2 regions of the Enterococcus avium genome follow, and region 1 is predicted to be linked to the other one. Evidence: riboswitches for the same ligand, from Rfam matches in the RefSeq annotation. Region 1 holds a riboswitch; the other holds the start of a gene.
What was found. A riboswitch is a leader RNA that binds a small molecule or an ion and turns the genes downstream of it on or off. The one in region 1 is predicted to bind FMN.
Positions count from the first base shown of each region.

Region 1 (5,573 bases):
CTTTTTTGTTAATTCGGCTAAACCATCTTCATCTGAAAATGCAATATTGTGCTTGATTGCTAAAAAAGTTATAGCTCGGTACATCGCACCCGTATCCACATAAATAAAATGAAAGTCACTCGCTAAAATTTTTGCTACGGTGCTTTTACCAGACGATGCGGGACCGTCGATTGCAATTGAAATTTTTTCCATGTTTCTGCCTCTTTTCAATAAATAAGCCGTAATCGCTAGCGATTACGGCAAAGTATTCAAATTATTTAATACGCACTTGCTGACCTGGATCAAAATAGAAATTGCTTCTATCCATCCCATTCAGTCTTAAAAATTCATCGACACTCAAGCCATAGCGTCCAGCAATTTGTTGTGGACCTTCACCTGCTTGAACTGTACCGTATTGTGCGTTTGCATCATTCGTTGTACTTGAAGATGGTGTTGTTTGTTGCGCTGCGGCTGCAGAACGTGATGCTTCTGCTTGCGCTTGTGCCTCTGCGGCTGCCTGAGATTCAGCTGCAGCTTGTTGCTGTGCTTGCTGATCAGCGGCTTGTTGCTGCTCTTGTTGATTTGCTTCTGAATCAGTTGAAGATGTGCTTTCTTCTGTACTACTTTCTTCGGTGCTTGACTTTTCTGTTGAAGAAACCTTTGATACCTGAGTCGTACTTTCAGGAGAGGCTGCTGGCTTGTCGTTATCACGAGTAATCCAGAAAAAGGCACCAGCTGGAATCAAAATAAGGGCTAATAATAATGCGACTAGAATCGTCAAGAATTTCGTATTTCCGCCACCTTTGTTTCCACCACCACTACGACGAGACTGGCTGCGTGAATAGGTTTCTTCTTCACTATCAGATTCGTAAATATGTTGATCCCACGGTTCGTTGTTCGTATCGTTATAGCGATCTTTTCTACTCAATTTCTCTAACCTCCTAAATGCTATCGCCATGTATTATACCATAGCTCTTGAAAATGTGGCGTCAATTTTCAATCTTTCTCATCATTTTTAAAAATTTTTTGAATAATTTTTTCCCAAGAAAGGTGGGCCTCACTGTTTAACTGTTTCACTGGTTTCGCCTTCAATAAAGCACCATCATTATCGCAGCAATTATGATTTTCCCCAGCGGATGTTTCACCAAAATAAGCGATCAAAAAAGCTCGACGACATTCCTTTGTCGAAATATAATCCAACATTTTTTGTAGTTGAATTTTTTTAGTCTTACCTCGTTGGCTTAATAAATCCATTAAGCGAGAGCTTTCGTTGGGGAAAAATTGCTCCCATTTTTTTATTAACGGATCCTCAAAGACCAAATCAGTCATTCGTTGCTTGATCTCAAATAATTTTTTGGATTGATCGGTTTGCTCCTGAAGAAAATGATGAATATACTCATCACCTGCTTCATATAACAAAATTGCTTGACTTGGCTGACCATCTCTACCGGCACGACCAACCTCTTGTAAATAATTCTCTGGCGAATCTGGCAAATCATAATGAATTACAAAGCGAATATTTTCTTTGTTAATCCCCATACCAAATGCATTCGTTGCAATCAAAATCCGTAAATCGTCTGCTAAAAATTGCTGCTGAAGCATTCGTCGTTCTTGACCGCTTAAACCACCATGATAATAGGCAATCGCGTGCTGGTGTTTAAACGTTTGATACAGTTCTTCAACTTTTTTTCGAGTAGCACAATAAATAATACCGGAACCCTCTAAGGTCGTTATCAGTTCTTGTAGCTTTTCCAATTTAGTCTTTTGGTAGACAAAGTAACTGATATTAGGACGGTCAACAGAAAAAATAAATTCCTTTGCTTGATTTTCTCTAAACAATAGCCTTTGAATATCCATTCGAACTGCCGGTGTAGCCGTTGCTGTCAATGCCAAAACTAAAGGGCCGCCAATGAATTTAATACCATCGGCTATTTTCAGATATTCTGGTCGAAAATCGATTCCCCACTGAGAGATACAATGAGCTTCATCCACCACGATCAACGCTAATCTTGCAGCCTGTAAAGCCTTTTGGACCTCGCTACTCAAAAACATTTCTGGACTCATGAAAATAAATTTATAATGGTGAATTTCACTTAAAATCCATTGCTTCTCCCAAGAAGAAAGCAAGCTATTGAGCGCCACAGCTCTTTTTTCGCCAAGTCGCTGTAACTGAGCTACTTGGTCCTCCATTAAAGAAATAAGCGGTGAAATAATGATTACTGTCCCATCTATTAAATAACCAGGCAGTTGATAACACAATGATTTGCCAGTTCCTGTCGGCAACATTCCTAACACTGATTCTCCATTTAGGATCGTCTCAATAATTTCCTGCTGGCCAGGTCTGAACTGATCATGATGAAATTTTTCTCTTAATAATTGTGTTAAGTCCATTGTTTTTCCCTCAAATAATAAATTTGTGACAAACGAAAATTTAAATACGGTATGTCATACTCTTGGTATCGTTGATCTAGTACCTCTTCACTGCTTAACTGGTTAAATTCAAGCAGCTCGAATCGTTCAAAGGGAAATGCTTTCTCTAACAAAGCCCATTCAATAAAATGATCATTAATCGTACCTTGCTTTAAATGTCGAAGTCGTAAAATTTCAGCTTCTGTTTTACCAGCTAGAAAGTATTCTCTGGTTTTCAACATACTTTTATTAAGATTCTGCTGATCCAACGCTGATAATAATCTAGCCAGCTCTCCTTTTTTTACCTGAGCCAAAAAAAGATCAATTGCATGCTGTCGAAAAAGTTGATTCCATGGAGCATTTTGGTATTTTTCAGGTAATAATTGAAAGGCTGTCTTCCCTTGAAAATCATAGCCAGAAAACTGATTAGCTAAAAAATCAGCTTCTTCGGAAGGCAGTTGTTGAAAAATCGTCAGTAATTCTTGCTGGAAGTGTTTGACTAAATTTGGCCCAGAACCCACCAACCATTTTTTGATCTGCTGTAAATAGAAAGGTCGATTTTCAATTGGTATGTATTCTTTTTTACCATAAGATAAATGACTAATGACCTGCACCGCAAATAGAAGCAGTTGCCAAGAATTCTCCCGTGTGCGACCATAACGTAAATTATCCAATCCATTAAGATCATACTTTCTTTCAGCTAATTGCCTCTTGCCTCGAGAGGTCAGCATCCCAAAGCCTTTATCGATGATAATCCAATCAGCAGCAACTAATTTCTTAAGTTCTCTCTGAAAGTCAGCATCCTGTAAATTTGGCAGCGCTCCTAAATAAATTAAATTATGATAAAAAAAACCGTGCAGCAAGACAGAACTTGTTCGCTTTCCAACCAATAAATGATACAAAGTCGAGGTTCTTATCTTGTAGCCAGATTGAAATAACGTTAGAATAAAAAAAGTCATAGTAAAATCTCCTGTGGAAGGTGAAAAAATGAAATGCGAAATCATTCCTGAGCGCTGTATCGCTTGCGGGTTATGCCAAACGATCGCTCCAGAAATATTTGATTATACTGACGACGGTCTCGTCCTATTTGTTGGAGAGCCTGAAGCCAATCACGAGTTTATCCCTGAAGATCAACAAGCGGCGGTTATTCAGTCAGCCAAACGATGCCCGTCTCATGCTATCTTATATCAAAATTAATGATAACATACTTTAAAAAAAGTACACGAAAACAAGCAAATTTCAAAAAAATCTCAGACAAAATTGTCTGAGATTTTTTAACTAAACTGAATGATGTTGCGAGGTCATCGTCTTTTTCGATAACCACGGTAATAACTTGGCGTGTAAGACTAAGAAAACAACGCTAACAGATATACCTTTAAGAATATTGAATGGAACAATCCCTACTAAAATATAGCGTCCTAATCCCATTCCTAGCATTTGTCCGGCTGAAAGTCCAAATGCCTTCAAATAAAGCGGCGTAATCACAAAGTAATTTGCAATACTCATAAAAATCGTCATCGCCAAGATACCTAATCCTAAACCTAAAATCCGTTTCGAAGTTGTTCTTTTTCTAAACATTAGAAAAATCGGTAAGGTATATAAAGTTGAGGCGAAGAAACTAGCAAAGTCTCCAATTAAATTATCGATCGAAAAACCGGTCATTGTCAAATGCAGCAATGAACGAATAAAAGCTGTTGCAATCCCCGTTAATGGTCCAAAGATAAACATATTAATCAACACTGGAATATCGCTAAAGTCTAACTTTAGAAAAGGAAACATAGGGAGAATGGGGAATGCGATAAGTTGTAAAATTAATCCCATTGCTGCTGCCACTGCCACTGCCGTCATTTTTTGTAACCGTAAGTTCTTCATATGAAATCCTCCGTTTCGGAATCATCTTCAACGAACCATTTGAGCCAGACCTTGACACAAAAAAACTCTATGCTTCAGAAAAAAGCATAGAGTTACTTGAATACAATCTCACTCAAATAAGCTCTATCTTCTTTATCCAGACTGTACTGTCGGTATCGGAATCTCACCGATTCGGCTGCTTGCGCAGTTCGCGGACTATCACCGCCGGTCGGGATTTTCACCCTGCCCCTGAAGACGAACCATAAATTATTTTTTTATTGTGAATTAACTATAACAAGTTTACTTTCAAAAAACAAGTAAATGATTTTCTATTTTGACTGATTCAACAACGTATTGATTTCTTTTGTATTTAAACGACGATACTCTCCAGGACGCAATCCATGTAAAGTTAAATCACCATAACGTTCTCGCTTTAATTTCTGAACCGGCAAACCAACTGCTGCTAACATGTTTTTGACTTGGTGGTTTCGGCCTTCGTGGATCGTTAATTCAACGATACTTGTTTCGGCTTTTTTATCTGCTGAAAGGATTTCAAAACGAGCCGGTGCTGTTTTCTTTCCCTCAATGCGGATACCTTTGGTCAATGGTAAAAGAGCTCTTTTCTCTGCGTATCCTTTTACTTTAGCTACATACACCTTGTCGATTTGGTGCTTTGGATGAGCTAATCGTTGTGAAAAGTCACCATCATTCGTAAGAATTAAAATACCCGACGTATCATAATCCAAACGTCCCACAGGATAAATTCTTTCTGGAACAGCTGCAAAATAGTCTGTCACAACTTTTCGGTTTTTATCATCACTAACGGCTGAGATTACACCGCGAGGCTTATAAAATAAATAATACACGGGCTCCTCTTGATAGATTGGTACACCATCAACTTCGACAATATCTTTCTTACCTACTTTTGTTCCAAGCTCCTTTATAACCTCACCATTTACTTTAACCCGACCGCCAGTAATATACTCTTCAGCTTTGCGACGCGATGCAATTCCTGCGTGGGCGATAACCTTTTGTAATCTTTCCATTTATTGTCCATCCTCTTCTTTAAAGCGATCATAAAATAAATCTAATGGTTCATCCTCATCAGCTAGATCTGCTTCCATCTTTTGTACATCCGGCAGTTCTTCCATATCTTTTAATCCAAAATAGTCCATGAAATAAGCGCTGGTTCCATATAAAATTGCACGACCCGGACCATCAACACGCCCTTTTTCTTCGATCAGCTGTCGTGCTACTAATGTTTGAACTGCTCCGCTTGATTGCACCCCGCGCAGTTCATCAATTTCTGATCGTGTCACTGGCTGTTTGTAAGC
Region 1 covers NZ_NBSL01000002.1:1,421,096-1,426,668, forward strand. The annotation lists gene cmk ((d)CMP kinase) at 1-192, opposite strand, end outside; gene AUF14_RS07280 (LysM peptidoglycan-binding domain-containing protein) at 254-907, opposite strand; gene AUF14_RS07285 (RecQ family ATP-dependent DNA helicase) at 976-2,370, opposite strand; gene AUF14_RS07290 (helix-turn-helix domain-containing protein) at 2,361-3,347, opposite strand; gene AUF14_RS07295 (ferredoxin) at 3,376-3,585, shown strand; gene AUF14_RS07300 (ECF transporter S component) at 3,667-4,260, opposite strand; FMN riboswitch at 4,382-4,500, opposite strand; gene AUF14_RS07305 (pseudouridine synthase) at 4,569-5,285, opposite strand; gene scpB (SMC-Scp complex subunit ScpB) at 5,286-5,573, opposite strand, start outside.

Region 2 (5,573 bases), on a different contig from region 1:
CGATTACCGTTGATTATTACTGAAAATGGATTAGGGACAGCGGATGTGTTGACTGAGGATGGAAAAATTCATGACCAATATCGAATTGATTATCTTCGCGATCACATTGCAGCTTGTTATGATGCGATTCAAGACGGAGTTGAATTATTCGGTTATTGTCCGTGGTCAGTGATGGACATATTAAGTTCCCATCAAGGCTTTAAGAAGCGTTATGGATTTATTTATGTAAATAGAGCGGATCACGATTTAAAGGATTTAAGACGAATTCCTAAGGATAGTTTTTATTGGTATCAAAACGTGATTCAAAATCACGGGCTGACAGATTAGAGAAAAGATAAGGCGGTGAGCCAATGCAGGTGCTAAAAGTGATGAATAATTCTCTCGTTTTAGCCTTAGATGAAGCAGGGACTGAATGCATTTTAATGGGAAAGGGCATTGGGTATAACAAAGCGATCGGTCATGAAATACAAGACGATGAAATCGAAAAGGTGTTTATTTTAACAGATAACAAAATGCTAACCAACTTTGTTCAATTAGCCAGCACCCTGGATGATACCTATATAAACTTGGTGAAAAAGATTATCGATCATGCCGCTACCAGCTATCAAATAGAGGTAAAAGACTACCTCTATTTGTCTTTATCCGATCATATCTCATTTGTCGTAAAGCGTCTCAAGGAGGGAAACGTAGGTGAAAACTTCAATTATCCTGATGTGATGCTCTACCACAAAAATGAATATCGTATCGGCAGGTATGCAGTGGATTTAATAAACAAAGAGCTTCAAATTCAACTACCAGATAGTGAAGCTACAGCCATTGGACTTCATTTTGTTAACGCCAAGCTGGAATCTTCCTCCCATCAGAGAGATCAGAGTATTACCAAACTGATGAATAATTTTGAAAAAATCGTTCAAAGAATCGTAGGCGGAAAAATAAACCGTGATACCTTTACTTATTCTCGCTTTTTGACCCATCTAAACTATTTCAGTGAACGAGTCTATGAGGGAAATCTCTTTCCTGATGAGGATAAGGAAGAGCTGTACCAAACGTTAGCCGTAAAAATGACCAAAGAAGTTGCTATTATCAGAGCCTTTGAAATTTTTATCTCTAAGGAATACGGCTTGGATATCACAAAACAAGAGAAAATCTATTTACTCGTCCATCTTCATCGAATTGTGGAGGAACAGGAACGAGAAAGGGAAAAAAGTATTTGAAATAACTAAATGGATTGTTTGGGAAAAATCGTTGATCAATTCTAGATCAGAGAAACAAATTAATCGTGGTTCAACTATCGGAAGTGGTAGTTGAATCACGATTTTCTGTATTTTTATAGTGAAACATTTCCGTCAAGTAAATGATCTTCCCCAACAGAGTCAGTTCATATTGCAAAGTTTTAGCTCTTGTAGGTTGGCACTTAGGAAACGACAATCAAATGAAATACTAAAGATAATTCCATATAGAATAATCTTGAATAGAATTATTCTGAATGGAATAAATATTACGCACTAACGGCTAATGATATACATTTTCTCACAACGGTCAATTAGATCATAAATCTCATTGCAATCCGTCTTCTTAAGATAGTTCATTGTATCTGCTAAGGAACTTAGAATAGTTGACTTGGAAGCAAAGGTTAATTTCTGCGGGAACTGGTGAAATGAGTAAACGCTATGGGTTTATTTATGTGGATCGTGATGACCAAGGAAGGGGATCGTTAAAACGCAGCAAGAAGAAATCATTTGACTGGTATAAGCAGGTGATAGCAAGTAACGGAGAGAATTTAAAATAACGGTTTAATGATCTGTTTTTCTAGAGATTATAATTGATGTTTTTTGTTATTTTAAAATTATTCTGTTGACGATTCAAAAAAAGAATAGTAGTATTTTTCGTGAATTGAATAGTATTCTTCGGGGCAGGGTGTAATTCCCGACCGACGGTGACAAGGCGTGCCTTGAAGTCCGTGACCCGCATTTTTTGCGGTTGATCCAGTGTGAGTCTGGAACCGACAGTTAAAGTCTGGATGGGAGAAGAAAAACTTATCTGAAATATGATGGGGAAGGTCTATCCTTTTTTCATTATGGTTTCTTTGAGTTTATCTGTTACGGCCTCGTGTATGTGCTTACACGAGGTCTTTTTTTTGGCAGTTTTTCTTCCTGCTTCAGCAGGTTAGAAAAATGCTATGCGTAACGAGAATAGAATTATTTTTCCCGTTTTTTGAAAAAAATAATACGATAAAGCGAAATAGCTGTTTGGAAAGGAGGAATTGGTATGCATGAAAAATTTATGCGGCTTGCGATCAAGGAAGCGTTAAAGGGCAAAGGCAAAACCTTTACGAACCCCTTAGTTGGCGCAGTGATTGTCAAAGATGATCAGGTGATCGCAAAAGGCGCGCACTTAGCTTATAGTCAGCCTCATGCTGAAAAAAATGCGCTGACATCATGTGAAACTCCCGAAAAACTATTAAATTCAACACTCTATGTCACGCTGGAACCGTGTCATCACTATGGCAAGCAGCCGCCATGTACCCAAGCAATTCTAGAAAGTGGGATCAAACGGGTAGTCATCGGACAACTTGATCCGAATCCCCTCGTGGCAGGAAAGGGAAAACAGTATTTAGAAGAGCAAGGGCTTGAGGTGGTTACAGGGGTTTTAGAGGAGGAGGTTCGAAGTCTGAATCGTCATTACAATTTTTATCATGAGCAGCAACGGCCGTTTATCACGTTGAAGCAGGCCATGACCTTAGATGGGAAAATTGCGTTAGCTGGTCAAAGAACACCCTTAACAGGAGAAGAAGCATGGGAACGAGTTCGTAAAGAACGGGGGGATTATCAAGCGATTTTGATTGGAAGTCAAACCGCTTTGATCGACAATCCAACCTTAGGAACGACCGACGAAGATAAATTTCCTCCTTACCGAGTGGTCTTGGATCGAAAAGGAGAAGTATTGGCCCATAAGGAACTCGCACTTTTTCAAGCTGACAGCAGTCCGGTGCTCATTTTCACCGAAAGGGATGAAGAGATTCCTCTGCCTGAGCATGTCGAAGTCATTCGAAATCAGGCTCTTTCCCTGTCTTTTGTTGTGACAGAATTAACCAAAAGAAACCTTCAATCCCTTTATGTTGAAGGCGGTGCTGCTATCCATGATGCCTTTTTAGCAAGCGGCTATTGGGATGAGCTGGTTACCTATCTTGCGCCGAAAATTATCGGCGGGAATGGCACAGCTAGTTTTACCGGCACACGCTTAGTGGAGCAGGTGACTGCACTAAGCGACATATCAATTGAACAATTGGGATCAGACATTCGAATCGCCGGAAGGAGAGTGTAGCAGATGTTTACAGGACTTATTCAGGAAAAGGGCAAACTGACACGAATCATTCCTCGTGGAAGGACCATTCTGTTAACCTGCCGAGCGTCTAAAAAACTACTAGCAGATTATCAGATTGGCGATAGTATGGCGATCAATGGTGTGTGCTTGACCGCTGTCAAAAAATCAGAGCAGGAATTTACGGTTGAAATTATGCCAGAAACGTATCAACGAACGTCTTTTTCAAAGGCAAAAGTTTCTGACGAAGTAAATTTGGAACGTGCGTTAGCCTTCAACGGTCGAATTGAAGGTCATTTTGTCGCTGGACACATCGACACAACGACCCGCTTAGTCGAAAAAAGAGTGTTAGAAAATGCCTTGATTTTAACGTTTGACTACCCAAGAGAATTGACTGGTGAAATTATTTCTCAAGGCTCGATAGCAATTAATGGTGTAAGCCTGACCGTAACAGAAGCCACGAATCGCCTGTTTTCTGTGAGCCTGATTCCCCACTCGAAGGATCAAACCAATTTGGGGAGTTTACAGCGAGGAGAATTGGTCAATATTGAAACGGATTTGTTAGGAAAATATGTCAAAGCCCAAAGAAAGGACACGTCGTATGAATAGAGAAAAAATCGAAGCCGCCATTGAACAGTTAAAAAAGGGTCAACTTGTGATTGTAGCAGATGATGACGATCGTGAAGCAGAAGGAGATTTAGTAGGAATTGCAAATCTAGCGACTACTGAAACGGTCAACTTCATGACAAAACATGCTCGAGGATTGATCTGTGCACCGATCTCCGAAAAAATTGCTCAACGATTGCAGCTTTCTGAGATGGTCGAAAGAAATACCGACAGCTTCGGGACAGCCTTTACCGTAAGTGTTGATCATCAGTCAACGACAACTGGGATTTCAGCGGATGAACGAGCAAAAACAATCAAAGCACTAGCCGATCCCCAGGCAAAAGGAACAGATTTTAACAAACCGGGGCATATTTTCCCTCTGATTGGGAAAGCTGGAGGCGTGCTTGTGCGAAGAGGACATACTGAAGCCGCGTTAGACTTGGCGAAAATGACGAATCAAAGTGAAGCGGCCTATATTTGTGAGATTTTAAATGCCGATGGCTCTATGGCCCGCCGTCCACAGCTGGAAAAACTAGCAGCAGAATGGCAGCTGCCAATGATCACAGTGGAAGAACTAACGCTCTATCTGACAGCACAAGGCAGGACGACGGTTCAGCTTCCAACTGAATACGGGTCCTTTGAATTAACATTGTTTGAGGATGGACAACAGCGAGAGCATTTGCTTCTTTCAAAGGGTGATATTTCAAACTCAGAACAGCCATTGCTGGTGCGGCTTCATTCGGAATGTCTAACCGGAGATGTCTTTGGCTCTCATCGCTGTGATTGTGGTGAGCAGCTCCATGAAGCGATGCGCATGATTGAAGCAGAAGGAATCGGCGCGATCCTCTATTTGCGACAGGAAGGAAGAGGCATTGGCTTGAAGAATAAGCTGCGCGCCTACCAGCTTCAGGAACAAGGTCTAGATACCTATGAAGCCAATGTCGAACTCGGTTTTGAACCCGATGAACGGGAGTATCAATTTGCTGCAGAAATATTAGCTTCTTATGGTATCAAGGAGATTCGCTTGTTAACCAATAATCCGGAGAAGGTGAAAGAACTAGAAGAACGAGGCATCCACGTTCACCAACGGGTTCCATTAGAAACAGCCCCTTTAAAGGAAAACAGCGCGTACTTAAAAACGAAAAAACAAAAATTTCATCATTTATTATCGATTTAAGAAAGGGAGAGAAAAAGAATGCCACAATTTGAAGGAACATTTGACGGTCAAGAAATCAAGGTAGGAATCGTTGTTGCACGCTTTAACGAATTTATTACTTCTAAACTATTAAGCGGAGCGATGGATAATTTGCTGCGGCATGGTGTAAAGGAAGAAGATATTGATGTCTATTGGGTACCAGGAGCCTTTGAGATTCCCTTTATCACAAAAAAATTAGTAGCAAGTGGAAAATACAGCGGTTTGATCACCTTAGGCGCGGTGATTCGCGGAGCCACCACCCATTATGAACTGGTTAGTAATGAAGTCGCAAAAGGGGTGGCCCATATTGGTCTAGAGTCAGAGATTCCCGTGATGTTTGGCGTATTGACCACAGAAACGATTGAGCAGGCTATCGAAAGAGCTGGGACCAAAGCCGGGAATAAAGGAGCGGAAGCAGCGCAGGGCTTGATTGAGATGGTGACGTTGAATC
Region 2 covers NZ_NBSL01000003.1:283,239-288,811, reverse strand. The annotation lists gene AUF14_RS17065 (glycoside hydrolase family 1 protein) at 1-327, shown strand, start outside; gene AUF14_RS17060 (PRD domain-containing protein) at 351-1,214, shown strand; partial or broken gene AUF14_RS17055 (family 1 glycosylhydrolase) at 1,634-1,789, shown strand; FMN riboswitch at 1,900-2,036, shown strand; gene ribD (bifunctional diaminohydroxyphosphoribosylaminopyrimidine deaminase/5-amino-6-(5-phosphoribosylamino)uracil reductase RibD) at 2,269-3,324, shown strand; gene AUF14_RS17045 (riboflavin synthase) at 3,328-3,930, shown strand; gene ribA (GTP cyclohydrolase II) at 3,923-5,104, shown strand; gene ribH (6,7-dimethyl-8-ribityllumazine synthase) at 5,123-5,573, shown strand, end outside.
Region 2: another riboswitch for FMN. It lies ahead of ribD (bifunctional diaminohydroxyphosphoribosylaminopyrimidine deaminase/5-amino-6-(5-phosphoribosylamino)uracil reductase RibD); the one in region 1 lies ahead of AUF14_RS07300 (ECF transporter S component).